DNA from 2 places in the Staphylococcus sp. SA22 genome. Region 2 is predicted to be linked to the other one. Evidence: riboswitches for the same ligand, from Rfam matches in the RefSeq annotation. Region 2 holds a riboswitch; the other holds the start of a gene.
The links. A riboswitch is a leader RNA that binds a small molecule or an ion and turns the genes downstream of it on or off. The one in region 2 is predicted to bind FMN.
Positions count from the first base shown of each region.

Region 1: another riboswitch for FMN. It lies ahead of ACXQH5_RS00580 (ECF transporter S component); the one in region 2 lies ahead of ribD (bifunctional diaminohydroxyphosphoribosylaminopyrimidine deaminase/5-amino-6-(5-phosphoribosylamino)uracil reductase RibD).

Region 1 covers NZ_JBSZQY010000001.1:98,411-113,735, reverse strand. The annotation lists gene cmk ((d)CMP kinase) at 28-687, opposite strand; gene ACXQH5_RS00615 (asparaginase) at 764-1,732, shown strand; gene ypdA (bacillithiol disulfide reductase YpdA) at 1,847-2,833, opposite strand; gene ACXQH5_RS00605 (hypothetical protein) at 2,994-3,110, opposite strand; gene ebpS (elastin-binding protein EbpS) at 3,235-4,695, opposite strand; gene ACXQH5_RS00595 (RecQ family ATP-dependent DNA helicase) at 4,848-6,227, opposite strand; gene ACXQH5_RS00590 (YpbB family protein) at 6,217-7,170, opposite strand; gene ACXQH5_RS00585 (ferredoxin) at 7,278-7,526, shown strand; gene ACXQH5_RS00580 (ECF transporter S component) at 7,632-8,177, opposite strand; FMN riboswitch at 8,239-8,373, opposite strand; partial or broken gene ACXQH5_RS00575 (hypothetical protein) at 8,456-8,545, opposite strand; gene ACXQH5_RS00570 (DUF1672 domain-containing protein) at 8,580-9,524, opposite strand; gene ACXQH5_RS00565 (DUF1672 domain-containing protein) at 9,582-10,487, opposite strand; gene ACXQH5_RS00560 (hypothetical protein) at 10,578-12,740, opposite strand; gene ACXQH5_RS00555 (DUF1672 domain-containing protein) at 12,752-13,660, opposite strand; gene srrB (two-component system sensor histidine kinase SrrB) at 13,907-15,325, opposite strand, start outside.
Region 2 covers NZ_JBSZQY010000010.1:31,971-47,295, forward strand. The annotation lists gene ACXQH5_RS09585 (CPBP family intramembrane glutamic endopeptidase) at 463-1,083, opposite strand; gene sdpA (CPBP family intramembrane glutamic endopeptidase SdpA) at 1,250-1,885, opposite strand; gene ACXQH5_RS09595 (hypothetical protein) at 2,183-2,626, shown strand; gene ACXQH5_RS09600 (competence protein ComK) at 2,613-3,056, opposite strand; partial or broken gene sigS (RNA polymerase sigma factor SigS) at 3,169-3,635, opposite strand; gene ACXQH5_RS09610 (hypothetical protein) at 3,834-4,058, shown strand; gene ACXQH5_RS09615 (N-acetylglucosaminidase) at 4,334-5,188, shown strand; gene arsC (arsenate reductase (thioredoxin)) at 5,593-5,985, opposite strand; gene arsB (arsenite efflux transporter membrane subunit ArsB) at 6,003-7,295, opposite strand; gene ACXQH5_RS09630 (ArsR/SmtB family transcription factor) at 7,295-7,609, opposite strand; gene ACXQH5_RS09635 (FAD/NAD(P)-binding protein) at 8,131-9,633, shown strand; FMN riboswitch at 9,852-9,987, shown strand; gene ribD (bifunctional diaminohydroxyphosphoribosylaminopyrimidine deaminase/5-amino-6-(5-phosphoribosylamino)uracil reductase RibD) at 10,114-11,157, shown strand; gene ACXQH5_RS09645 (riboflavin synthase) at 11,164-11,796, shown strand; gene ACXQH5_RS09650 (bifunctional 3,4-dihydroxy-2-butanone-4-phosphate synthase/GTP cyclohydrolase II) at 11,807-12,988, shown strand; gene ribH (6,7-dimethyl-8-ribityllumazine synthase) at 13,001-13,465, shown strand; gene ACXQH5_RS09660 (proline dehydrogenase family protein) at 13,587-14,588, opposite strand; gene ACXQH5_RS09665 (hypothetical protein) at 14,700-14,819, shown strand; gene ACXQH5_RS09670 (alpha/beta fold hydrolase) at 14,822-15,325, shown strand, end outside.

The sequences.
Region 1 (15,325 bases), on a different contig from region 2:
ACAAATAAATAGTTATGACTTACTAGATTATTTAATTTGATTCACCATCGCTAAAATTTCGTCAGTAACTTCTTCAATCGTCTTGCCTGTCGTATCTAATGTCACTGCATCATCTGCTTTTCTTAATGGCGATATTTCACGGTTCATGTCATATTGATCACGTGCTTCAATATCACGTTTTAAATCTTCAAAATTTGATTCGATACCTCTTAATTGATTATCTTTATATCTTCTTACTGCTCGCTCTTCAACTGATGCAATCATATATACTTTTAAATCTGCATCTGGTAGCACTACAGTTCCGATATCGCGGCCATCCATTACGATACCTTTTTCTGCAGCTAACTCTTTTTGTTTTTTAACGGCGAATGAACGTACTGGCTCTTTAGATGCAACGTATGAAACATGTTGCGTCACATCATTATTTCTCAAAAAGTCTGTTACATCTTCGTTATCTAAAATGACACATTGACCTTTATCTGCTTTATAAGTTAAATCTAATGTTGTTTGGTCAACTAGTTTTGCAAAGTCCTCAGTTTTGTTTAATTTTAAATATTTGTATGTTAATGCGCGATACATTGCTCCTGTATCGACATAAATCATTGATAGTTCGCTGGCTACACGTTTCGCAATTGTACTTTTTCCGGCAGCAGCTGGACCATCTAATGCAATATTAATGGCTTTCATGCGTCATTTCCCTTCCTTGTCGTTTTATGAATAATATTTTATCATAATTAGGTAAATGAAATATAGGAGGAAATATATGAAACATCTACTTGTTATTCATACTGGTGGCACCATTAGTATGTCACAAGACCAATCTAATAAAGTAGTAACAAATGATATCAACCCTATTTCAATGCATCAAGATGTCATAAATCAATATGCACAAATAGATGAATTAAATCCTTTTAATGTACCATCACCTCATATGACAATCCAACATGTTAAACAATTAAAGGATATTATTTTAGAAGCAGTAACAAATAAATATTATGATGGTTTCGTTATCACGCATGGTACCGATACGTTAGAAGAAACTGCCTTTTTACTTGATTTAATATTAGGTATCGAGCAACCTGTTGTTATTACTGGCGCAATGCGCTCGTCTAATGAAATTGGTTCTGACGGATTATATAATTATATTTCCGCTATTCGCGTTGCCTCTGATGAAAAGGCCCGTCATAAAGGCGTCATGGTTGTATTTAATGATGAAATTCATACGGCGCGTAATGTTACCAAAACACATACGTCTAATACAAACACATTTCAAAGTCCAAATCATGGTCCGCTAGGTGTATTGACAAAGGATCGTGTGCAATTCCATCATATGCCATATCGCCAACAAGCATTGGAAAATGTCAATGAGAAACTAAATGTACCATTAGTAAAAGCATATATGGGTATGCCAGGTGACATTTTTAGTTTTTATAGTCGTGAAGGTATCGATGGTATGGTTATTGAAGCGTTAGGACAAGGCAACATACCTCCAAGCGCATTAGAAGGCATTCAACAATTAGTATATTTAAATATACCTATTGTGCTAGTTTCACGTTCCTTTAATGGTATTGTGAGTCCAACTTACGCATACGATGGTGGTGGTTACCAACTCGCACAACAAGGTTTTATTTTTTCTAACGGTTTGAATGGTCCAAAAGCAAGATTAAAATTATTAGTCGCGTTAAGCAATAATTTAGACAAAGCTGAAATCAAATCATATTTTGAATTATAATGATTACGTAACATAAAAAGGTCTATGTACAATAATTAGTCATCAACCTCATTTGACATATCATGAATGTCAGTCGTTGTAAAACTAAGTTATTTAGTACGTAGACCTTTATTTTTATGATTCTAAGGGCGTTTGTTTCTTAGCTAGCATGCTTTGAGCAATAATGCCACCGTGGAACTTACCATTTTCAATAAAAATGGTATTCGCATCGTTCCCTGCAGCAATCACACCTGCAATGTAGCAATTTTCGATATTTGTTTCGTATGTTTCTTTATTATACATAGGCGCTGTTCCAAATTCATTTGTATTAATTTGAATGCCTACAGATTTTAAAAATTCATAATCGGGATGATAACCAATCATCGCAAATACATAATCATTGTGTATTGTTTTACTTTCACCATTTACTTCATAAGTCACAGTATCTTCAGTTATTTGGGTAACATTAGCATTAAATTCCATGTCAATTTTTTCATGATTTACTAATGCTGTGAAATTTGGAAGTATCCACGGTTTAATTGAAGGCGAATAATCTCCACCACGATATAGAACCGTCACGTTAGCACCAGCTTTTTCCAACTCCAAAGCAGCATCGATAGCCGAATTCTTACCACCAATAATAACAACATCTTGATCAAAATACGGATGTGCTTCTTTAAAATAATGGAACACTTTAGGTAAATCCGCACCTTCAACTTCTAATGTATTATGCTGACCATAATAGCCTGTCGCGATTGTTAAAAATCGACATTCATAAACATCTTTCGTCGTAGTAATAGTAAATTTATTATTCATTTTTTTAACAGTTAATACTTCTTCAAATGCATTTACTTTTAATTGATGATGTTTTACAACTTCTCGGTAATAAACTAGCGCTTGATTACGTCTTGGTTTACTTTCTTCAACGATAAACGGTACGTCCCCAATACTTAATTTATCACTTGATGAGAAAAATGTTTGGTGAGTAGGATAATTGTAGATTGATTCTACGACATTACCCTTTTCAATAATTAAGGTATCAATACCTTTTCTTTTTTGTTCAATAGCCGCACTTAATCCGCATGGCCCTCCACCAATTATGATACTTTCAACTTTTTGCATTGTTTCGGCCTCCTTTAATCCCAAACTATTATAACAGTTCAGTGATTGATGCGCTAAGTCTGTGCTTGAAGATTTATGATATATTTTTGACAATTTGTTTAATGTGCATAGAGAATTGTTAGCCATGGAGTTGAATAACACTACAATTTAATATGTTGATTTATTTTTTATTCATCCTTGTTAAATTTGTTGATTGTGGTGTTTTATCTTTTTGATGACTATGTAAAAAGTTTAATTGATATACCAATATTCGAGACAACACCTTGTTAAATAACAAACTTTGAAAATGAAAAAACCGCTACATACTTATAAGAGCAATTTAAGTTCTCTATAATATTTAGAGAAACTTTATAATATGCACGTTTGTATATAGCAGTTCAGTTACAATTAATATAGTTATATTATGGAATAACGATTTGTTGACCGTTTCTAATATTGTTACCACTTAAACCATTGGCACGTCTAATTTTTTCAACATTTTCCGGTGAACCTGAACCGTAGTATTGAATTGCGATACGGTATAAGTTTTCTTGACCATTCACTGTATGTCTTTGGCCACCACCTTGACGTTGTTGTTGCTGTTGTTGATTTTGATTAGCTTGTTGTTGATTTTGATTATTTTGTGCTTGGTTGTTCGCTTGATTAGCGTTGTTTTGATCATTATCAGATTCATCTTTAGTCGCTTTGTCTTGATCCTCTTTTGATTTATCACTGTCTGTAGATTTTGATTTATCTTTAGAAGCGTCTTTAGATGTGTCTTTGTCTTTACTTTCATCAGCATTATTTTTATTTGTATTCGCGATTTTATTTTCTTTTGTACCATTATTATGATTGTTTAATGCCATACCTCCAAATATCGCTAATGCACCGATAATTAGTACAGCTGCAATTAATGGTAACAATACTTTGGCCATGCCACCTTTTTTACGTTCTTTATCTCTGTCATGATGGTCATGTTCATCATGGTTTTGACTTGCATTGTTAGAGGCATGTGGTTTTGAAGCGGCAGAAGCACTTTTACTTGCTGCGCCTCCAGCTAAACCTGCTGTTCCAGCACCGATTGCTGCACCTTTTTTACCATTATGATGATCTTTAGACTTGTCTTCAGACGCTTTATCCTCAGTCGAGTTATTCGCCTTGCCAGAATTACTTTTGTTATGAGCGTCATTTGAATGTTTCTTAGCTTTAGAAGCAGCCATTGCACCAGCTGCACCAGCAACACCCGCTGTTCCAGCACCAATTGCTGCTGCTTTTTTACCACTATGATGTTCTTTAGGTTCAGCTTGATCTTGTTTTACAGAATCATTATCATGTTCATCTTTTGATGTTTCTGATTGGTTAGCACCTGTTGCAAAATATGGTTTAGGTTGCTGAGATTGTTCAGCTTCACTCTTATCAGAAACTGTTGAATACTCAGTGTTATTTTCTGCATCTTTAACAGTCTTGTGTTTATCATTGTCTTCGATTGGTTCTGGATGTGATTTGTCCATTGCAAAAGCATTCTTATTATAATATCCCTCTTCATGTTGAGGTGTACTGTCTTGATGGCTAGGTTCTTGACTTTCAGTACTGTGTGATGATTCGACTTGACGATCATCTATTGTGCCAGCCTCATTTTGAACATTGTCGTCAGATGCTTGTGATTCATCGTGATGTTGTTTGTTATGATTTGTTGCTAAATCACGGCGTCTTTTTCTTCTTTGGGCATTTCTTGGTGGGAACTGTTGCTCCGTATTCTCTGTTGTATCTTGATGTTCTAATTCTGATTGGTCTTTTTCGACATCTTCCGTATGGTCTTGATGTGAATTTGTGTCTATCGATTGACGATTTTTTTCAAAGTCATCTTTAAAATTATTAGACATAGCCATCTTCCTTTCTATTCTATTACAATGATTTTACATAAAATATACCCTTATGACACAAGTTTATGTATATTTTTCAAAATTATTTCAATCATTTTTCAATTGTGTATACACTAATTATAGCTTGTCAATTTTCTTTTAGTAAAGTAATACTATCTGAGAAATAAATTTTGCAACTTTTCATCAAATCCAATACTTCTAATTACCTTCTTCTTATTTAAAATTGCGATATCAGTTATATTAGAATCATTGTCACAACATCGATCTTGTGTCGGTGGATATTCACCGAAAAATTCTAATAAATACTTCCGTCTACATTGATCCAATTTGCAATAGCCAATCATGCGAAAGAATCCTAATTGCTTTCGTTTAAACGATTGCTTAAATATTTGTTTCAAGGCGCCGATACTGTAGAATGAATGCAACGTTGTCAAAACGTCTTGCTTATCGGGTGCTAAAAATTCTCCTATTTCGAAATTTTGTACATCTTCTTCTGTTATCATATCTGCAAATAATAACGTTTCTAAAATATATTTATCGTCCGGTTGGAATAAACTAATTGCCTGACTTAGTTCACCATCGCGACCCGCACGGCCAATTTCTTGAATGTAGTTAGAAGGACTTGTTGAAAGATGAAAGTGAATGATTGTGCGAATATCTTTTTTATTAATCCCCATACCAAAAGCACTCGTTGCGACTATAATCGGAATATCATTATTTAAAAATTGTTGTTGAACTGTGTGTCGCTCTTGATAATTCATATCACCATGATAAATGCCTGTAAGAAAACCTGAATCATAAATAAGTTGCGCTAAATTCAGACACATCTTTTTCGATGAGACATAAATAATCGTTGGTCCCGACTGTTGTAGAAACGGCAGTAACCACTCAATTTTATCTTCATCATCATTAAAATTAAGATGCTTAAAGCTTATGTTTGGGCGATTCATTGTAGTTTTAATAACGTTGAATTGAATCGCTAACATTTCCGTCAAATCATCTTGTAAATGCGGTGGTGCAGTTGCTGTCAATGCTAAGACTACCGCTTCTTTAAAATGCTTTGTTACTTTTCCTATTAGCGCGTAATGTGGTCTGAAGTCGTAGCCCCATTCAGATAAACAATGTGCTTCATCTAGTACAATCATGCCAAAGTCTATCGTGGAAATTAATTTAAAATTTGCCGGTTGCAGGAGAAATTCTGGACTTAGAAAGATGAAGCGGCTATGTCGTAAACATTTAATATTATGCTTTTTCTCAATTTCATCCATACCAGAGTGAATACATGTTACACGTTTTTCTCCATTTATTTTCAACTGCATAACTTGGTCATCCATTAAAGATATTAGCGGTGAGATAATTAATGTCGGCTTACCTGATAAATACGTAGGTATTTGATAACACAAACTCTTTCCACTTCCAGTTGGAAGAATACCTAGAGTGTGTTGTTGAGACATTATACTTTCTATAATTTCCTGTTGTCCCGGTTTAAAACTCTCGAAACCAAATTTGTTTCGTAAAATATCATGCAACATTCAGATCACCTCTTTCAAATCCAACGATTAATACTTTTAATTGAAAATATGATAACGTGTCAAATTGTTCTTTGTAAAATTTTAATCGTTCGCCACGATGCTGTTGATAAAAATTCAAAAATTGCAGTTGATCTTCTTGTTCAACATAATCATCGTAATTAGACATGTAACCTTTGATTAAGATTTCAAGTACATGATCTTCGATAGTATTGATTTTAACTTGTTGTTGAGCCGCTATATCTTCCATCGTGAATTGTTCAAGCAATCTTGTATATGTAATATAAGTTTGATTTAATAATGTAGGTTTCATTATTATTTTTGATAAAATCGTATATTCTCCACTTTCTAATTCAAACATCATTGTCACTAAATTATTCATTTCGTATTCAAACAATTGCTGTTGAGATAATTTTTCTATTAAACTAACTTGCTGTCTCGTATACATTGGTTCATCATAGCCTTGCAAATAATAATGTAAGTAACATGGCCCTTTTAAAGTTATTGCTTTAAATAAGTTATGTAGTTCATTTTCAAAATCAATTTGTAGTTTGTTTTCTTTAATGTAGTTATAGACAATCTTTACAGTTTCTTGTATCTTATTATTTTGAGAGATTGGTACGAAACGAAAATCTTGCTGCATAGTATTAGACATGGTTTGCACTAATAGTTGAATTGCTTGAAATGTTTGCCCCATACTTTCAAATGTATATCTAGGATGCAACATGATTTCCATTTCAGCATTAAATTCAGTTATATTTTCTAAAAATAGCTCAAAAGATGGATATTTTAATAGTGGTAAACTGTGATATAATGACAACTGTTGTTGACTACAAGCGTCAAAAAAGGTTTGGTGAGATTTCTTTCCAACTAAGATATTGTAAATACTTTTATTTGTTTTATAGTTAAATGTTTGTTGTAATGCTGTTTTTATAATGTGTTGCAAGTTTAACCCTCACTCTGTAAAACGGATAATTTGAAAATAAAAATGATGCTGTCTAAAATTTTAGTCACATTACTATTTTAGCATTTTTATCAAAGGAGGCGAAGACATTGGCAAAATATACAATCGTTGATATGGATACTTGTATTGCATGTGGTGCATGCGGTGCAGCAGCGCCAGATATATATGATTACGACGACGAAGGTATTGCTTTCGTAATCCTTGACGATAACCAAGGTACTGCAGAAGTGCCTGAGGAATTATATGAAGATATGGAAGATGCAATTGATGGATGCCCTACAGATTCTATTAAAATTGCAGACGAATCATTTGATGGGGACGCTTTAAAATTTGAATAATTGATTTTTTAGACAAATGTTCCATAGAAAAAGCAGGCAAGCTATCGTTTATTGATAGTCACCTGCTTTTTATTATTATGTGTATATTATTTTGCTTTAATTTGATTAAATTCTTTTCAAGAAATTCGCAAGCCTTCTATATAGTAAAATAAATACAATAGAAATGACGATACCTTTAATAATATTGAATGGTATAATTCCTGAAACAATGATTACTTTAAGATTATTTGCGATATCAGCTAAGTTAAATATCATACCGTACAAAGGTAATAGAACGAAATAGTTCAAGATACTCAACACGATAGTCATAACGATTGTCGCAATGATTAATCCAGTAATCAAAGATTTTGTTGAACGTTTATTTTTATAGATGGCGTAAGCAGTTAATAAGAAACTTGCACCTGCTAAAAAATTAGCAAATGGTCCAACTGGATCGCCCATACTAAATAAGTAGTTCAATAAATTTTTAACCAGTGCAACTATGATACCGGCAACTGGTCCAAACGTAAATGTAGCTAGTAGTGACGGTACATCACTAAAATCTAAAGTTAAGTATGGTGGCAAAAATGGTATAGGAAACTTGATAAAAGTTAACACAAACGCAATCGCGCTCAACATACTTATTGTGATAAGACGTTTATTTTGTTGCATATTCAATTTTCTCCTTCCATTCATCTCGTAAGAATAGGAGGATTATTGCACAACAAAAAACCTCCATCTTCTCCCATCCAGACTATACTGTCGGCTCTAGAATCTCACTAGATCAGCCACTAATATGATACATACTAGCAGGTCGCAGGCTTTATTTACTGCCGGTTGGGAATTACACCCGACCCCGAAGATGAATTTTACATTATTAAATTTAATTCTCATTAATTTTATACTATATATCACAAAACCTCAATAACTATGCTTTAATTAGATCATAGTTACGTAATTGGAGAGTGATACATTGGTGATTTGCGTTCATTGGTTGGAATGTTGTTTGCTTGATTGTTTTTTGAGATGGATTTTGGGACGGTTTTTTGAACCTACCTTTTTATTGTTATTAGTTTAATCATTCGTGTTAGTTTTTTCATGATTAAATACACCTACTTCTATTACATCCTTCTTACTATAATTAGGTCTTGTTGTATTTATATATTTATTAGAAATTTGAAGAGAAACATTCAAATCATGAGGAATATTCTTTTTCTTTTTTAGTACTTCAGAAAAATCAATCATCTCGTCTATTGTATTATCTTTAGTAAAATTATCTTTAGTACTAAATAAAGTTGTAACAACATATGGACGTGATTTATCTTTAAGTTGTTTTTTTGAGTTTCTCATACCGTCCCTAAAAGACTTATCATCCTCTTTGATTAAGGGTTGAAAATACCTTTTATATTCATCTAAAGTATATGGAATTGCAGTCAAATAATAATACTCATTTCTAAAACCACTATTCTGCGTTTTCATAATTGCATTTTCAGTATAACCAGTATATTTATATTTACTTTTATATTCTTTTAAAACTTCTGTTAAATTATCCAACTCTTCCTTATGTGCTCGATATTCAAAGCCACTCAACACTGTACCAACTAAAGTACTCATATCATCGCCTTTATCCTCACTTCTTAATGAGCTATCACTGTCAATAATTGATTTGTCAAATGGAATACTCGCATTAAATACGATATCGTGGTCATCACAATGCACGTATACTTCTACGCCGTCGCCACTACCTACAACATTCGTAGCTTTAACTTTTAGACCGAAGTTATCCATAAAAAATTGTTCGCCACGTTTAGCAATTTTATCTTTATGCTTCTTCGCAAATTCAATCGCATCTTTTTCTGCAGGTGGTTGGAAGCCTTGTCCTACATATTTTGAAGCTTCCATTTCTTCTGGTACAGATTTCGTTTCTGTGTTCGTGTCTTCTTTTGTTTCATTTTCAATCGTGGAACATCCTGATAGCAGAAGTGTTGCTATTAAGATTAGTTTAGTTCTTTTAAACATAGCTCATCACCCATTTATGTGTTTGTTTAGAATATAGAGAAATTAGCTGATTTCAAGTCATTCGACCTCAATCCTTATAGACTCATTATCACTGTAATTAACTCGATTAGTACTAATAGTAGATTTTGCTAGTTGTAAAAATATTTTCGTATTTTCAAAATTAAGGTGTAACTTTTTCGTACTTTCAGACAAATCTATAACATCATCTAATTTTTTGTCCTTTGAAAAGTTACTACTTTTCGAAAACAATGTAGTATGTACTTCTATTTCAGCTTTATAGCCTACTCCTTTCCTTGCTTCTTTCATACCTTTTTTAAAATTCAGATTATTTTTCTTTATTAGGGGTTCGTAATATTTCCTATATTCTCGGAGCGTCGGTATATTAGCAACTATATAAAAATATTTATTTTCATATCCACTATTTTGTGTTTTGTTAATTGCCTCTTTAGTAAATCCTGTATATTGGTATTTCTCTTCATTATCTTTGAAAAAATTATATAATTTATCATACTTTTCTTTTTGTGCTCGATATTCAAAGCCACTCAACACTGTACCTACTAAAGTACTCATATCATCGCCTTTATCCTCACTTCTTAATGAGCTATTACTGTCAATAATTGATTTGTCAAATGGAATACTCGCATTAAATACGATGTCGTGGTCATCACAATGCACGAATACTTCTACGCCGTCACCACTACCTACAACATTGGTAGCTTTAACTTTTAGACCGAAGTTATCCATAAAAAATTGTTCGCCACGTTTAGCAATTTTATCTTTATGATTTTTCGCAAATTCAATCGCATCTTTTTCTGCAGGTGGTTGGAAGCCTTGTCCTACATATTTGGAAGCTTCCATTTCTTCTGGTACTGATTTTGTTTCATTGTTGAATTCGTTATTGGTAGTTGAACATCCTGATAGTAGTGTCGTTGCTATTAAGATTAGTTTAGTTCTTTTAAACATAGCTCATCACCCATTTATGTGTTTATAAAAATTTTATTTTTGAAAAAGCTACTTATTCTCAATGAAAACAAGTAGCATTTAATAAATTAATTAGTATACTGCTAGTTTTTCTAACTGTTCTTTAACTTTAATTAAGTTTGAGCGAATTAGAGAGGCAGATTGATCCATCGTTTGAATTGCTTGTCCTTCATTTTCATTCAAGCCATTACAAACAACTTCAAACTGTTGTGCCATTTGATCAAGACGTGCATGGGCTTGTGCGTTTAAAATAAACATGTCATCATAATGAGATGGTTCAAATAACATTTGTACAATCAAAGGCTTCATGTTCTTAACAATATCATCTAAATGGTTATCTAAAATTGGTGACACTGCTTTTAAATCATTAAGAAATGGCTCCCATTTGCCTAAATTATTATCTAATTCTTCTAATTTAGTTTTAATATAATTACAAGTCGCTTTAGGAATTATGGACAAAAATTCTTTCTTTTTTACATTTAATATTTCAATTGCATGTCTTAAATTCTTACGTATTTTGGGTATTGTATTAATCAAATATTTTATTAAATCGACAATTTTTGCTGCATATTCATCATATATACCTTGAACATAATCTGCCAATTTTTTAATACCATCATCGATATGGTCTTTTAATATTTTCATTTTTCTTCCTAAATAATTAGAAGGTAAAGCTAGACCCTGCACCATATTTTCACCGCTATAATTAATTTGATAATTTCCATCTAAAATTGTTGCATCTTGTTGCTTCATAATACTTCTAATATCTGCAATTTGCCTACCATAAATATCATTTTGATTTTTTATTTGCTGAATATTCTGTTTTACTACTTTTAAATGTTTCATCATTTCCTCAGATACTCCATCCTTGAAGTCATGATCAATATTTTTGAAAATTTCTTTAATTTTACTATCTATACTATCATATACTTTTTCTATAAATGATTTTATTCCATTAAACAATTCATTAATTCTTTCTTTTAATGCATCCAATGCAAAATCAGGTAATAAGTGTTTAACAGCACTAATACTTTCTATTGTTTCATCTGCAACTTCTTCAAGTGAGTTTATTTTACTAATTAAAGTTCTTTCCATTTCTTCTAATTGAAATAAGTTAATCTTATCCTTAAATCCTTCTGATAATTGTTGCTTTCTATCTGCAAAATTTTTATTTTCATTTTCTGAGATGTTAAAACTTTCATTTAAAAAGATTACGCATTCTGCTAGCATACCACTAGTTTCACCAGTAATCAGTTTACTCAACGCATCAAGATTTTCTAAATTAAGTTTAATTAAAGTTCCTTTTCCGGAACGTGCAATCGAATCTCCGGTCCAAACATTTATTGGAATTCGCCCATCCATATCTAATGTTATGTTAATAATCTTTTTTACCTTTTTTCCATTTTTAATTTCTGTATCTTTTACCGACTTTATTTTGATTAATGGTACGGTATCGTATGTGTTATTCTTTCTATTTAACTTCCTTTTATAACCTACATGGCTGTCTATTAAAGCATCTAACCTAGGTACACCATCATTAATGTTAACGCGTTTTCCCGGCATATCTTTGATGAAAGGATCTTGTAACCATGTTAATAAATCGTTGGTACTATTAAAACTAATCATATTATCAAAGCGTGGTCTAGCAAATTTCTGCCAAGCAGCATAAGGAATCATTGCTGAATCAGTAGCAACAACTTTTTCATTCGGATGTTTCGCTCCTTGATATTTTGCTCCTGCACCGCCTTCTGAATTACCACCATTCGCCACAATTGTTTTGTTTTTGTAATTATAAGGTATAGTTTTGTATTTTCTTCTAAATTCATTTTCATCAAGAACCGAAGCATCTTTAATTTTTTGTCGATAACTATTTGCGAATTCTTCTACTTGCTTTAAATAATCTGTGCTTTCATTATCATTATTCATTAATTTAGCATTTTGGAGCCAATCATCTCCAAAACCCGATGATTTCAATGGATTATTTGGGTTAATTGCCTCATTAGATGTTCCTTGATAAATTATTGTCTGTTGACCAGTTGGATTCCCCTGATCATTAAGTAACTCGTATGTTTTAATATCAGCAGCACCATTCATATTATCATTACTATTATCATTATAATTATCTATTTGTTTGAACCGTTTTCCATTTACTTTAAAATCTTTTTTTTCATTTATATCTTGATAAACCCAATAACTGCTCAATTCTGCTATGTCCCTATCATTTATTTTATTCACTTTATATTCACTTACCCTTCAATTGGATTTATATCGTCATAAAATGGTTTTTTAGTATTTATACTAGATTTTCCTAATTGAATAGTAACTTGAGATTTTTGAGGCATATTGGGTTTTTCTTTTAATTTATTACTCAATTCAATCACATCATCTACTGTATTGTCTTTAGTAAAGTTTTTCTTAGTTGAAAAAAGTGTAGAAACTGCATCAGTATTGGCAGTATAATTTAGCTCTTTTCTGGCTTGTTGCATACCCTCTTTAAATTCTTTATCATTTTTATGAATCAATGGTTCATAATATTTACGATATTCTTTTAAATTTCTTGATAAATATGTGATATAAAAATATTCATTTTGATACCCGACGTTTTGCGTCTTGTTAATTGCTTCTTTAGTAAAACCTGTATATTGATATTTCTTTTCATTTTCTTTGAAAAATTTATATAAGTTATCATACTTTTCTTTTTGCGCTCGATATTCAAAGCCACTCAGCACTGTACCCACCATCATACTCATATCATCACCGTTGTCATTACTACGCATTGATCCTTTTTGATGGATGGCATCTTTGTACAAAGGTAGACTTGCATTAAATACAATGCCATGATCTTCGCAATGCACATAAACTTCTACACCATCATCTTTACCTACAACATTTGTAGCTTTAACTTTTAGTCCAAAGTTATCTTTAAAGAATTGTTCACCTACTTTTTCAAATTCTTTACGATGTTTCTTCGCAAATTCAATCGCATCTTTTTCTGCAGGCGGTTGGAAGCCTTGTCCTACATATTTTGAAGCTTCCATTTCTTCTGGTACTGATTTTGTTTCTGTATTCGTGTCTTTACTTGATTCATTTTCCATCGTGGAACATCCCCCTAAAATTAATGTCGTAGCTAAAACTGATCCAATGAATTTTTTCATATGACACCTCGAATAATTTAATTATTACAATATATCTATATTTTACCCTATTTTTATAATCAAATAAATAACTTTATCAAACTTTATATTTTTATATAAATTAGTAATATATTTAATAGTTGATATTCGCAAAAAACCTAAATCCTAATCCACATACAAAACTCCCCACATCAATTTAAAAAAACGCATGCTATAAATTAGAGTCTCTAATCAATAACATGCGTTCTTAAATAACTATATTCAGTTTTATTCCGGCTTTGGTAATTTGATAATAAACGTTGTGCCTTTTCCTAATTCGCTTTTAACATCAATGGAACCACCATGCTCTTCGATAATCATTTTACAAATGAACAAACCTAAACCGGTACCTTGTTTACCTCGCGTTCTCGCTGCATCAACTTTATAAAAACGATCAAATACTTGTTGTAAATGTTCTGGTGCAATGCCTGTGCCTGTATCTTTAATGTATAAAATATCTTCGCTTTCATTTTCAGCACAAGTAATTGCAATTTCATCTCCAGGTTTCGTATAACGTGATGCATTATCAATTAAGTTCGTTAGTACTTGGTCCATGCGATCCATATCATAACCCCAAACACGCTTCTTACAATAATTAAAAGTCATATTTAGACCTAAATCATCAGCTTGTTGGCGATACTTAATTTTCATCTTATCTAGTAACACTGCAATAGGCTGAATTTCTTTATTTACGGATAACCCTTCAGCATCCATGCGAGCGACATTTAACAATTCATTAACTAAACGATTTAAACGTTTCGATTCATCAAGGACAATGGCAAGCGATTCTTTTATTTCATCCGGTTCTGTAACAATACCATCTACAATTGACTCAGTATAACCTTGAAGTAATGATATCGGTGTACGTAATTCATGTGATACATTAGCAATGAAATCTTTCTTCATTTGATCTAGATTGTGCTCATTAGTCATATCACGAACTGTCACAACAACACCACTTTTACCTCCCTGTTCAATCTTGTCGATATAGCTTGTGGTCACAACAAAGAATCGTGCATTCATTTCTAAATCGCGCATTTCAGTTTGTTTTGATTTAAAAGTATCTTCAATTTGTCTTAATAAGAAAGCTTTAGCATCTTCATCAATATTGTCCATAATATCATTCGCCATCTTATTAGATAAGATAATTTGTCGACTCTCATTAATACCTAGGACACCTTCTACCATAGAGTTAATTAAACTGTCTCTAATATTTTTAGATGTGGATAATGCGTCGACATGCTCTTCGATTTCTGTACTCATCTGATTAAATGCCTGCGATAATTGACCAATTTCATCTTTCGTTGTGACAGAAGGTTTATAAGAGTAATCCCCTTCAGATACACGTGTAGCTTGGTCTCTTAAACGTCTTAAAGGTTTTGTAATTCTTGACGATAAGAAAAACGCAAAGACTGTTGTAATTGTTAAGAAAATAACAGCCGTAATTATAGTGATAATCGTAATAGCATTATTTGTATCTTCGATTGATTTCAAGTCTTTATATATAAAAACGCCACTATATTTGCTATGACTATTCTTCTGTGCTTTTGTTGGATAGCCTAACAAAATATATGTTTGAGATGAGCCCTTTTCTTTAATCGTTACATTTCGAGTAACAGATTTACCTTTATCAAACACATCGTCAAA
Region 2 (15,325 bases):
AATATATTTAAACCCTCATAGGCATTGTGCTTATGGGGGTTTTTCATGTTCGAGTCAATATTGAATTAATATGTATTTCATTGTCTGTAGAAATTTGGGATTCAATTTCTCTATGTTGAGGTCCTCATCCAACTCTCATTGTTTGTAGAATTTCTTTTCGAAATTCTATGTGTTGGGGCCCCGACTAGAATTGAAATAGCTTATAATAAGGGCATTTTCGTTCGGTCAATGACTGGCAATATAACAGTGTAGAGGGTCTGGGATAGGCTCAATAACTATAAAAAATAGCTATGAAAAATTCTATCGTCATAGATTTTTTCATAGCTAAACTTAATATGCTTTGTTACCTTTATATAATTGCAGAATGTAAATATGCAATAACATTTGGAAAGGCACCTATTAATACTTTGTAAAAGCTTTGGTGTCATCATGTAAATATCAAAATAATTAATGATTTTATTGTTAAATGGCTAAGAGGTTATTGATAAAATGTATTAAAATCGGTACCTCTAAACGTTTTGTTTTTAAGTAAGTATAGCCAAAAATTAAACCTGAATAAAAATACGGTAGATAACCAATCAGTGTATCAGATTCATGTATTAGTGCGAAGAATATGCTTGATACAATTAGTCCTAAAAAAAGATGATTTCTAAATAAAACTCGTATAATCAATCCACGACAGATAATTTCTTCCGTGATAGGTGGAATAATGGCAATACTAATCAGAGCCAAGTGATAAGGTACATCTTCAAACTCTTCATCTATCAACGTTTCATTTAATGTAGGTGGTGCAAACATATCATATAAATTATCTAGTCCATACATCAACAAAAATCCAAATATAATATAAAGCATATGAGTGAATTTTAATTTTTTGAAAGATAATAAATTGATATTTAAAACTTTAAGAAATACAACACCTAGTAATATAATGAATAGCCCAATATACTCATGGTCATAACTGACGTCTGTTCCATAATTAATAACTAAAAAAATGACTAACATTTTTAAAACTGCAATTAAATAATTGTCCTTTGTTACAGACAAATCATCAACAAAAATATTGTTATTCCTCGAAAACATATTAATTCTCCTAAAATAAAGTATGATGTTTAATTTTTATGAAAATTAAGCTAATTATACAAGGTTTTTTATTGTTTTAAAAGATTGTATATTATTAAATTGTATTGCATATAGTTTTGTGAATAACATGTTGAGGGAAAATTATTGTGTATTATATCAACTAGTATTATCTCCATATTATAAAGAGCAGAGCTAACAAGTTATTTAAGAAGTGCATGAATATTACAACTTCTAATCGTTTTGTTTTTATATAAATTAGGCCAAAAATCAAACCAGAATATAAGTAAGGTAAATAACCAATCCAAGTGTCAGATTCGTGTAATGATGCAAAAACTAAACTAGACACAATTAACCCTAAAAACAAGTGTTTTCTGAAGATAACCCTTATTATCATACCGCGAAAAACAATTTCTTCCACAATAGCGGGGATGATGGTAACAGTGAAAATAGAAATATAGAATGGTGTATTTCGTATTTCTTGCTCTAATTGTTGTTCATTTGCCGGTACGTCATGAAAATATAAATAAAGATTATCTAATCCATAAATTAATAGTGCACCGCCTATAATATAAATAACTTGAGACAATGTTAATTTTTTAAAAGAGAATAAATTGATTTTGAATAGCCTCAATAGAATTAAACCTACTAATACAATCAGCATACCATAAAGCAAATGTACTTCACTGGCACCTATGCCGATAAACAGAATGATAGTAATAAAAAATGCTGCCATTAAAGTTAAAAAATAATTTCCTCGTGTAACCGATAAATCATCGTAAAAAAAGTCTTTGAATTTTTGCATGCTAAATCCTTTCTTTTCATTTTTTAAGATTAATTTTGAAGGCAATATGATTATGGCTAGATTCATTATATATGAAACATTTAAACGATTAAAATTTATCATTGTACTTACCTAAAAAGCATTAGTTTGAAAAAATTAGCAGACTGTATTTTAGCGTCAAATCACCATAAATGAAATTGTAATATGGATTTTTGTAGATTTGATACATATATTTCTGTAAAATATATAAAATACACTTTCAATTGACGCTAATGTTTAAAATTACGTCAATATTATAAAGGAGAGAAATCCTTAATTATGAATAAAGCATCATTTGATAAAAAAGTTAAAAAGCAATTATGGTTTTTGAACAAGAAGGAGAAACAAGCATTAGATCAACGATTGTCTTCTATATCTGATGATAACAGCGTTAACTTAAATAAGCCTGTTACCTTTGCTAATGCTTACTTAAGACAAAATGTATTTCGAAATAAAGAAACAAAAAGTTATAGTATGTTTGTTACATTAGTAGTGATGATGTTTGCTTATGTTGCTTTATTAGGTTTGTTTTTATTTGGGCTAATTACAAGTCTATCTGGCGTACAATTTTTCGTTAATCCAAAGGTAGATTTATCTACAACTGTTGTTATTTTAACAATAATTGGAGCGATTTTATTAATGATTGTTAGCATATATTTTATAAAAATTGTGACATCATACTTTACTAAGAAACTTTTAGAAATTAAATTTAATTCGAAATAGTATTTTCAATGAAGTGCTTCAAAGCTAAACTTTCATGACATTTTTTTGAAACTAGAGAAAATGGCTCATCAACTTCTAGCTGAATGCCTTCTTGAAAATGTATTAATGTTGAATTCTCTATGGCAGTCATACCAACAATATAATGTGCATTGATATAAATTTGTATCGGTGCACGTTTATGTTTTAACGGAAAAAGTATAGTTTTTGCATTGATGTAAATGGGAACCAGTTTATTAATATTTAGTATGTTTTTTGCAGTCTCAATTAGCACACTTTGTGATGATAAATGCAATTTCGCATAATATGAAACGAGTTTGTTAATTGGAACTTTAAGAATGTAATCGCAATGTAAAAAGACACAATTTGTTTCGAGATGGTTTGAAGTAGCAGTTTGGATATAAAGTAGATATTTAGTAGAATTGTCTTGCAAATATAGTACTCCTTGTATAATAAGTTGTTAATTTAATGGTTAAAATAAATTTATATGAAGATGATAGAGTGTTTCAACATCCTTAACACATCGACCGAAATTTCACAATAAACTAATTAAAATTATGTTGGCATTTACGCTTAACGGACGTCTTAATTAATTTAATCGTTGAAAGCGATAATGACATGATTTCAGCAATTTCAAATTGCTTGTATCCTTCAAGGTATAGTTTGAGCCATAGTCTTTCTCTATGATTTAAAAACTTGAAGATATCTTGTAAACGAAGGTCATGTTCATTAAAGTATGTTGGTTGTTCAGTTAATGTTGGTGAATTATTCTCACATAAAATGACATCTTTTAATTGATTTTGTTGTCTGAATAAATCGATAAGGTAAAAATTTAATCGAGTGAATAAAAAAGAGGATAAAGATTGCTTGAGGGTTTATATATCTGACTCAATTGCCACATTTTTATCAAGAGTAGTTGATAATACTCATCATAATTATAGCTAATATTATATTTTTTTAAAAGATGGTGTATGATTTTGTGGTGTTTGTTGTATACGTCATTAAATTTCAAGTAGTCATTCTCCAAGTTATACGTATAACAAATATTTCCGGATAAAGTTAGAATAAAATATTTAGAAAAATCATACATTTGCGTAATCGCTAAATTAAGTGTTAAATATAAGACATAAGTAATTAATTTAATGTGATATGATGTATTATTACTTTGCTAAATAGTAGATAGAACAAAATTTGTAATCGGGAGGTAACAATGGATTACGCACATTTAAATTTAGAACATTTTTTTGCACGAAACGACGATTTAGATGTTATTAGAGATCGCGCTGATTTCGTGATGATAAATAACTTCACTAATGAAATGATGTATCGTGATGGTCAAATTGAAGGTACGATTGATTTAAATCAGTACTATTATAAAAATAGATCAAATGCAGCAAGTTTTATTATGATGGATTATAAAAAAGGAACTAAGTAAACGAACAAGAGAATTTTTTGTTTTTTAATACATGAATAATAAGATTATTGATATAAAGGTTTTCAAAGGTTATACAAGAAGATAAAACATTTATGATTCGTAGATCAACGTAAAGTAATGTTGATAAATCGTTTAAAACGTTTCATTTACATTACTGTTTATTTATGAATATGTAACAATGCATAGATAAAATTGTTAAACGGTTTTAATAATGTTAAACTTTATTATCGTAGTCAAACTGAATGTATAACAACAATGACCTAAGAGGTGTGGATATGAATAAACACAAGAAAGGTTCTATTTTTGGAATAATAGGACTTGTTGTCATATTTGCTGTTGTCTCATTTTTATTTTTCTCAATGATATCCGATCAGATATTTTTCAAACATGTTAAATCAGACATTAAGATTGAAAAGTTAAATGTTACATTAAACGATGCAGCAAAGAAACAAATAAATAATTATACGAGTCAACAGGTATCAAATAAAAAGAATGATGCATGGAGAGATGCATCTGCAACAGAAATTAAAAGTGCAATGGATAGCGGTACATTTATTGATAATAAAAAGCAAAAATATCAATTTTTAGATTTATCAAAGTACCAAGGAATTGATAAAAACAGAATTAAACGCATGTTAGTCGATAGACCAATGTTATTGAAACATACGGATGATTTCTTAAAAGCTGCTAAAGACAAGCACGTTAACGAAGTTTATTTAATTTCACATGCATTATTAGAAACCGGCGCAGTTAAAAGTGAATTAGCTAATGGAGTCGAAATTGATGGCAAAAAATACTACAATTTCTATGGAGTAGGAGCCCTTGATAAAGACCCAATTAAAACAGGTGCAGAATATGCTAAAAAGCATGGTTGGGATACACCTGAAAAAGCTATTTCAGGCGGTGCTGATTTCATTCATAAGCACTTCTTATCAAGCACAGATCAAAATACATTGTATAGTATGAGATGGAATCCAAAAAATCCAGGAGAACATCAATATGCTACAGATATTAAGTGGGCAGAAAGTAATGCAACAATTATCGCTGACTTTTATAAGAACATGAAGACTGAAGGAAAATACTTCAAATACTTTGTGTATAAAGATGACAGTAAACATTTGAATAAGTAATTTGATAAGCTACGAGTTGATTTTTTGACTCGGACATACTAAAAAGACACTTTCTATCTTGTTTTGATAGAAAGTGTCTTTTTATATTAAATAAAGATATTGATTGATAATTCCGCCAATGCAAGCGGGGCCCCAACATAGAAGCTGACAAAAAGTCAGCATACAATAATGTGCAAGTTGGCGGGGTCTCAACATAGAGAAATTGGAACACCAATTTCTACAGGCAATGCAAGTTGGCGGAGGACATCGATAAAGAATTATTTTTTCTTTAGAAATTAGTATTTCTTATGCATGAGTTTTACTCATGTATTCCTATTTTTAAGTACACATTAGTTATAGCTAATGATAAAGAGCCACTGCATAATAAATCATTAGTGTTTTTTATCATTTCTGTCCCACTCTCATCATGATTTGAAATTTTCAATTGCGATTTTAATTTCATCTCTCACACGTTGGAACTCTGACCATGGTTTGCCTGCAGGATCATCAAATCCCCAATGTTCCTTTTTAACATTTGTTGGTAAAGAAGGGCAATTTACGTCTGCATCACTACATAATGTAACAACTAAATTTGAATTTTTAATAATATTATTATCGATTAAATCTGATGTATGATTTGATATATCAATGCCTACTTCTTTCATAGCTTCTATCGCTTTGGGATTAACACCGTGTGTTTCGATACCAGCAGAATATACATTCCAATCTTCCGCTAAGATTTGTTTAGCCCAACCTTCAGCCATTTGACTTCGACATGAGTTGCCTGTACATATAAAATAAATTGTTTTTTTAGTCATAACAATCTCCTAATTAATTAAAATATGATAAGTGTTAGATACAATCCTAAAAGGGTTATAAATAGTACTGGAATTGTAATGATGATACCAGTTTTAAAGTATGTGCCCCAAGAAATCTTAACATCTTTTTGTGTTAAGACGTGTAACCACAGTAATGTAGCTAAAGAGCCTATCGGTGTAATTTTTGGACCTAAATCAGAACCGATAACATTCGCATAAATTAGGCCTTCTTTTAACATGCCATGGACATTTGATTGACCAATAGCAATCGCATCTATTAAAACTGTAGGCATATTATTCATTATTGATGATAAAAATGCTGAAATGAAGCCCATTCCCAAAATGGTGCTAAATAGACCGTAATTGGAAATATATTCTAATATTTTAGCCAATATTAAAGTAATGCCAGCATTTCTTAAGCCGAATACGACGATATACATACCAATTGAAAATAATACTATATTCCAAGGTGCGCCCTTAATGACTTCCTTAATATTTACAGCATTTGATTTACGAGCCAACATTAGAAATATAAAAGCAATGATTCCAGTGAAAATTGATACCGGAATTTTAGTGAATTCACTGATTAGATAGCCGAAAAGTAATATAACTAGCACAATCCATGAAATTTTAAATAGCTTTAAATCATTAATAGCATCTTTAGGACGTTTTATATTATTATCATCAAACGTTTTAGGTATAGCTTTTCTAAAATATAACCACAATACTATAATACTTGCTAAAAGTGAGAATAAATTAGGTATAAACATTCTACTAAAATATCGAACGAATCCTACATGAAAATAATCGGCAGATATAATATTCACTAGATTACTTACAATTAAAGGTAAAGACGTTGTATCAGCAATAAAACCACTTGCAATAATAAATGGAAATATTGCGCGCTTATTAAATCCAATATTTTTAACCATCGCTAATACAATAGGCGTTAAGATTAACGCTGCGCCATCATTTGCGAAAAATGCAGCAACAATGGCACCTAATAATATGATATAAACGAACATTTTTAAACCATTGCCTTTTGAAGCATGAAGCATGTGAATAGCTGACCATTCGAATAATCCAACTTTATCTAATATTAATGAAATAAGAATGACTGAGACAAAAGTAAAAGTAGCATTCCATACAATACTTGTTACTTCGAAAACATCGGAAAAACTTACAACACCAGTAATAACAGCAATAAAGGCTCCAGTTAATGCGGTAATGCCAATATCTAGGCCTTTAGGTTGCCATAATACAAATATTAAAGTAACTAGAAAAATGAGTATTGCTAAAGTTGTCATCATTAGCATTCACTAGTCTTAAGGTTATGACAAATACATCGTTGGTTAGAGGTATGAACCTTAGACAAGTTATGAATTACGGACTCAAAAAGATCATGATTAAGCTGGTATAAATGTTTATTTCCGATTTTTCGTGTCGTAACTAAGTTGGTTTTTACTAATGCTTTCATATGATAGCTAAGTGTAGGTTGAGAGAATTGAAAATGTTCTAACAAATCACAAGCGCATAACTCTCCACAAGAAAGTAAATCTAGTATTTCTAATCTGCTTGAATCTGATAAAACTTTTAAATATGTTGCTAGTTCTTTATACGTCATAACATACCTCCTAGACGTTAAATAGAGTATCATCTATATAGATGAATGTCTATGTTTCTCTGGTATATTATACGATATGACTATGTAATCTAAATTTGGTTTTAGTATTAAAAGGGTATTAAAGATAAATATAGATATTGATTTTGCAAAATATACTCTTTGTTTTGCATTGAAAAAGGTGATTAGCCATATTCTGAGTGTATGGCCAATAACCTTAGTTGAATTTATTTTGTAATCAAGGGTATTGATTAAGAAGCTTTGTTTTTACGACTAAAAATCATAAATAGAATTACTAATGAGATTAATATCTTTGCTATAAATTTCAATTTAATTCACCTCGGTATAAATATTTTAACACAAACACTAGATTTGATATTAAATGAAAAGTTTTAAATGGTTTAATGGTTGTGAAAGTGAAATAATAGCTTGCCTTAATAAATTTTATTAAAAATACCAAATTGCTATAATTTTAGGTAATAGTTTAAATATAATATTTTGAATTACAAAAGGATGGATGATATATGCGTGTAGCAATAATAGGCATGGGAACTGCTGGTGTAAGTGTATTGAGAGAGTTAGTTAAGCACCCGAAATTTAATCAATTAGATATAGATTTATACGATGATAAAGTAAATATGGGACAGGGCGTACCATTTCAAAATGATAGTTCTGAGCTGCTAATTAATATGCCTTCGAAAAAGATGAGTTTAAATTTAGATGATGAGACTGAATTTTGGAAGTGGTATAAACAACAAACTGATTTTAATTTTGATGAACCTGCATATTTACCGAGATTTGTATTCGGACATTATATGAAATCTTATTTATCTATGTTCACAAAAAAATATCCAAATATATCAACTAATTACAATAAAGTTCAAGAGATTTATACAAATTCTAATATTGATGAAACGAATTTAACTTATTACATATGTACTACAAATTCAGAAAAATCATGGCAAGCGTACGATTATGTATTTTTAACATGTGGTACATTTGCCTACCATGATCCATATAACTTAAAGGGTAAAAAAGGATATATTGCTACGCCTTATCCAACATATAATACGTTAGACGAAGTAAATGAACTGGACGATATTGCGATTATTGGTACAGGCCTTGCCAGTTTAGATGTTGTTCGTTATGTTGCTGCTCATCATCCGAAATTACCAATTACTATGACGAGTCGTTCTGCTCATTTACCAAGTGTAAGAGGTACAATGATAGACGTGACATTCAAGTACTTAACTAAAGACAAATTAAATGACATTAAAAAACATCATTTCGGCAATGCACCGCTTGATACTTTAGTTTCTTTATTTTTAAAAGAATGTGCTGAATATGACATTGATTTTAAAAAATTAGTACATAGACGTACAGGAAATCATATTGCAGATTTGAAGTATGATTTAGCGCGTCCAACAGAAATGGGCATTTTCCAAAGTATGATTGAACATTTGAAAGAGAATTTAAATTGGATATGGAATAGCTTAAGTATTGAAGACCAACATCAATTTAATCAAAAATACTCAAAGATGATTCAATTAAATTCAAATCCAATGCCTCCAAGAACTGCTGAACTAATTATTGAATTAATAGAAAATAAGTCTTTAATTTTGAAAAAAGATTTAGAAGATGTGAAACATGATGGCAAGTTGTATTATTTTTCATACAAAAACCAAGAATCAGTAGACATATATAATGTTGTCATTAACGCGACAGGTGCAAAAAGTCATTTAAATGAATTGGATCAAGATGATCAATTAATTAAAAATCTTGAAAATAGACAAATTGTACAAGCACATCCAATGGGAGGCATACAAATCATACCTGAAACCAATCAAGTTATTAGTCCAAGGTTTGGAACATTAACAAATATGATTGCAATAGGTCAAATGACAAACGGTGTTAATAAACTACGAAATGGTGTGAAAATGATAGTAGAACAAGTTGCGCATACAGTATCTCAATTATATGATGCTTTAGAATCGAATGAGCAACAACAGCACAGTGACAATCAATAATTTGTAACTAGAAGATAATAAAGAGAACGCTCTATAGAGACGAATTGAAGGTTTGCTTTTAATGTCTGTTAGTAAGAATCATATCAATGAGATGCCTATAGTACTCAGATTATATTAAATTAAAACCGTCATTAATTGTTTTTTCAGAAAACATATAGTATCATTTTAAATGTAGTTGACATACTACGTACTCAAATAATCTATAACAATTTCATATATAATTCTTTCGGGGCAGGGTGAAATTCCCAACCGGCAGTAAATAAAGCCTGCGACCTGCTAATATGTTTCATATTAGTGGCTGATCTAGTGAGATTCTAGAGCCGACAGTTAAAGTCTGGATGGGAGAAAGAATGTTAATTATCGACAAAGATAATGTAGCGTATTTGTAAAAATGTGTACAAATAGGCTTATTTAACGATAAATTTTTCTCCTTGCATCTTAATTCATGATGTGAGGATTTTTGTTTATAGAGGTGATCATTTGAGTCAATTTATGGATTATGCGATTCAACTTGCAAATATGGTACAAGGTCAAACAGGTGTTAATCCACCCGTTGGCGCTGTTGTAGTTAAAGAAGGTAGGATTGTTGGTATTGGTGCACACTTGAGAAAAGGTGACAAGCATGCGGAGGTTCAAGCACTTGATATGGCACAACAAAATGCTGAAGGTGCGACGATTTATATTACGTTAGAGCCATGTAGTCATTTTGGTTCAACACCACCCTGTGTTAACAAAATAATTGATTGTAAGATAGCTAAAGTAGTTTACGCAACAAAAGACAATTCGTTAGATACACATGGTGATGATACGTTACGGGATCACGGTATTGAGGTTGAATGCGTTGATGATGAACGTGCATCACAATTATACCAAGACTTTTTTAAAGCAAAAGCAAAGCAACTGCCACAAATTACAGTGAAAGTATCTGCAAGTTTAGATGGTAAACAAGCGAATGATAATGGACAAAGTCAATGGATTACTAACAAAGAGGTTAAACAAGATGTCTATAAGTTAAGACATCGACACGACGCAGTGTTAACTGGAAGACGTACAGTTGAATTAGATGATCCACAATATACTACACGTATTCAAGATGGAAAAAACCCTATAAAAGTAATATTGTCTAAGTCTGGGAATATTCATTTTAACCAGCAAATTTATCAAGATGAATCAACACCAATTTGGATATATACAGAAAATCCAAATTTAACAACCAATCAAACACATATTGAAATTATTTACTTGAAGTCTTGTGATTTAACAACAATTCTTCACAATTTATATAAAAGAGGAGTTGGAACTTTGCTAATCGAGGCAGGTCCAACCACTACTTCAGAATTTCTCCAATCTAATTATATAGATGAATTTATTCTCTATTATGCCCCGAAATTAATTGGTGGATCTGGAAATTATCAATTTTATCAAACAAATGATGTGATTGAGATACCAGATGCGAACCAATTTGAAATTGTTCATTCCGAGTTATTAAATCAAAATGTTAAATTAACTTTACGAAAGAAGTGATGATGCATGTTTACTGGCATCGTTGAAGAAATAGGTGTCGTTAAAAGTGTTCAAATTCGTCAATCAGTCAGGACGATTGAAATCGAAGCACATAAGATTACGGCAGATATGCATATTGGTGATTCCATCAGTGTTAATGGTGCATGTTTAACAGTGATTGATTTTGATCCGACATCTTTTACTGTTCAAGTAATTAAAGGCACTGAAAATAAAACCTATTTAGCAGATGTTAAGCGACAATCAGAAGTAAATTTAGAGCGTGCCATGAGTGGTAACGGTAGGTTTGGTGGACATTTTGTCCTCGGTCATGTAGATGAACTAGGAACAGTTTCAAAAATAAATGAAACAGCCAATGCCAAAATTATTACGATTCAATGTAGCCAACATATTAATAATCAGTTAGTTAAGCAAGGGTCTATTACTGTGGATGGTGTAAGTCTAACGGTATTTGACAAACATGATAACAGTTTTGACATTCATCTTATTCCAGAAACGAGGCGTTCAACGATTTTATCATCCAAAAAATTAGGAGATAAAGTACATTTAGAAACAGACGTTTTGTTTAAATATGTTGAAAATATTTTAAATAAAGATAAAGACCAATTATCTGTAGATAAATTAAGAGCATTTGGTTTTTAGGAGGGGTAGCATGCAATTCGATAATATTGACAGTGCTTTAATGGCTTTAAAAAATGGAGAAACAATTATTGTAGTAGATGATGAGAATCGTGAAAATGAAGGTGATTTAGTAGCGGTCACTGAATGGATGGACGATAATACCATTAATTTTATGGCGAAAGAAGCAAGGGGATTAATATGCGCACCAGTGTCTAAAGATATTGCACAACGTTTGGATTTGGTACAAATGGTTGATGATAACTCCGACATCTTTGGTACGCAATTTACAGTGAGTATTGATCATGTAGATACAACAACAGGAATTAGCGCTTATGAACGTACATTGACTGCCAAAAAGCTCATTGATCCTAGTAGCGAGGCATTTGATTTTAATCGTCCTGGTCATTTATTTCCATTAGTAGCACAAGATAAAGGCGTATTAGCTAGAAATGGACACACAGAAGCGGCTGTTGATTTAGCTAAACTTACTGGTGCCAAGCCCGCTGGTGTCATTTGTGAGATTATGAACGATGACGGCACGATGGCGAAAGGACAAGATTTACAAAAGTTTAAAGAAAAACATCAATTAAAGATGATTACGATTGATGATTTAATTGAATATCGTAAAAAATTAGAACCAGAAATTGAATTTAAGGCAAAAGTGAAAATGCCTACAGATTTCGGAACATTTGATATGTATGGTTTTAAAGCGACTTACACAGATGAAGAGATAGTTGTACTGACAAAAGGTGCAATTCGACAACATGAAAATGTACGCTTACATTCTGCGTGCCTTACAGGCGATATTTTCCATAGTCAACGTTGTGATTGTGGTGCTCAACTAGAATCGTCTATGAAGTATATCAATAAACATGGCGGCATGATTATTTATCTACCTCAAGAAGGTCGTGGCATAGGATTGTTAAACAAATTACGCGCATATGAATTAATTGAGCAAGGATATGATACAGTAACTGCAAATTTAGCATTAGGTTTTGATGAAGATTTGCGAGATTATCATATTGCTGCACAGATTTTAAAATATTTTAACATCGAACATATCAATTTATTAAGTAATAATCCAAGTAAATTTGAGGGATTAAAACAATATGGCATTGATATTGCAGAAAGAATTGAAGTTATCGTACCAGAAACGGTACATAATCATGATTATATGGAAACGAAAAAAATAAAAATGGGTCATTTAATATAGGAGGACTTTAATATGAATTTTGAAGGTAAATTAATTGGAAAAGATTTAAAAGTTGCAATCGTAGTTAGTCGATTTAATGATTTTATCACTGGAAGATTACTTGAAGGTGCAAAAGATACTTTGATTCGACATGATGTTAATGAAGACAATATTGATGTAGCATTTGTTCCGGGTGCGTTTGAAATCCCTTTAGTAGCTAAAAAATTAGCCTCATCAGGAAATTATGATGCAGTAATTACATTAGGATGCGTAATTCGCGGTGCTACGTCTCATTATGATTATGTTTGTAATGAAGTCGCGAAAGGTGTTTCTAAAGTAAATGATCAAACTAATGTACCAGTCATATTTGGTATTTTAACGACTGAAAGTATTGAACAAGCTGTGGAAAGAGCAGGTACGAAAGCTGGCAATAAAGGTGCCGAAGCAGCAGTAAGTGCAATTGAAATGGCTAATTTATTAAAATCTATAAAAGCATAGAGCGCTGTTGAGAGTTCATAATCAAAGATTTATAAATGATTCAGAACTGCCAATATAACATTTAGGAGCCTAGAACATTGATTATTGTTCCAGACTCCTAAATTATTGTTTATGCCATGCTCTATTTACGGTATAATTTTTTAATTGTACTTAAACCTAACATAACTGTACCTCCTAAAGCTGCAATTATGCCAACACGTTTTAATCCAGCAGGCTTCACAAATTCTTTTACAGCGAGAGATAGGTTTTGTGGGCGTTCTGCTAATCTTCTCATAAAATACGCAAACCAATCATCGCCATAAGGTACATAAATAGTAAAATTATAGCCTTCATTTGCAATTTCTTCTGCTAACTCTGATCTAAAACCATAGAGCATTTGGAATTCCATACGATCTTTTTCAATGTGATTTTCTTTCATAAATTGTTTTACATGATTAATGATGCGATGGTCATGTGTTGCAATTGAAGTGAAATTGCGTGCGTTTAACAAACGTTGTTCAATTATTTTGATGTAATTTGCATCTACATCTTCCTTAGATTGAAATGCAATTGATTCGTTTTCTTTATATGCACCTTTAACCAAACGTAATCGTAAATCTTGGTACTTATCAACTAATTCATGGCTATCGTATAAATATGCTTGAATTACAGTACCAACATTTCTAAATTCGCCTTTTAATCGATCTAAAACTTGAACAATTTGTTGCAGGCTAGAATATTTTTCAGTATCAATATTTATATGCATATTGTTGTAAGTATTTGCTTTAAGTAAAATCTCTCTTAAATTTTGGTAAGCTAATTCTAAGTCGAATTCTGCACCTAACTGACTCAATTTAACAGACATATGTGCCTTTACGCCATGTTGATGAAGGGCGTCCATAATTGTTAAAATTTGTTCTTTAGCATGATTACTTTCTTCAACTGTACCGACAAATTCCCCTAAATTGTCTACCGTAACAGCGATATTCTTGTCATTTAAGTATTCGATTGTATTAATTAACTCTGGAATTGTATTTCCGGCAACGACTTTATTGGCACCCAAACGTGGGCCCACTTTTTTTGCTGCGTTGTTTAAAAAAATATTATTAGATAATCCGATAAAAAAATTCTTTAATAGTGCCATTGCTACTCCTCCAAACCCTTGTGTTTACAATAAGTTTAGCATGAAAAAAATATTCGAGAAAGCGTTTTCATCAAAAACAATCAAAAATAATTATGTATAATTACACTATTATTGATGTTGATTTCATTTGTATATAATAATATGGACAACAATAATACTATAAATAGAAATCTACATAGTGAATTTGCTATAATTATGTTATTGAAGATTAATGAAAAAGGGGCAGTATAATAATGTGGAAGTGGGAAGCTGAAAATGATGCGAAAGGCGTCGTTGTTATTGCTCATAATATATTAGAACATACGGGAAGATATGCATATGTTATTACGATGTTAAGAAGAAATGGCTATCATGTGATTATGGGAGATTTGCCTGGTCAAGGTCAAACTTCAAGAGCTAATAAAGGACAAATTGAAAACTTTCAAACGTATCACGAAAGTTTGCTAGACTGGTTAAAGATAGCTAATGAATATAAAATTCCTACTTATGTATTAGGGGTAGGACTTGGCGGTTTGATTTTATTAAATTTACTTGAAAAAGTAGAATTGCCAATCGAGGGGATGATGTTAATTTCTCCTATGCTAGAACTTCGAAAGAATGGAAAAAATCGTAAAGATAAACTTGTTTCAAATATAGGTAAAATATCAAAAGACACACGTTTTAATGTTGGTGTAGAACCAAAAGATTTAACACGTAATTTAGAAATTGTTGAAGAAACAGTTAACGATGGTTTAATG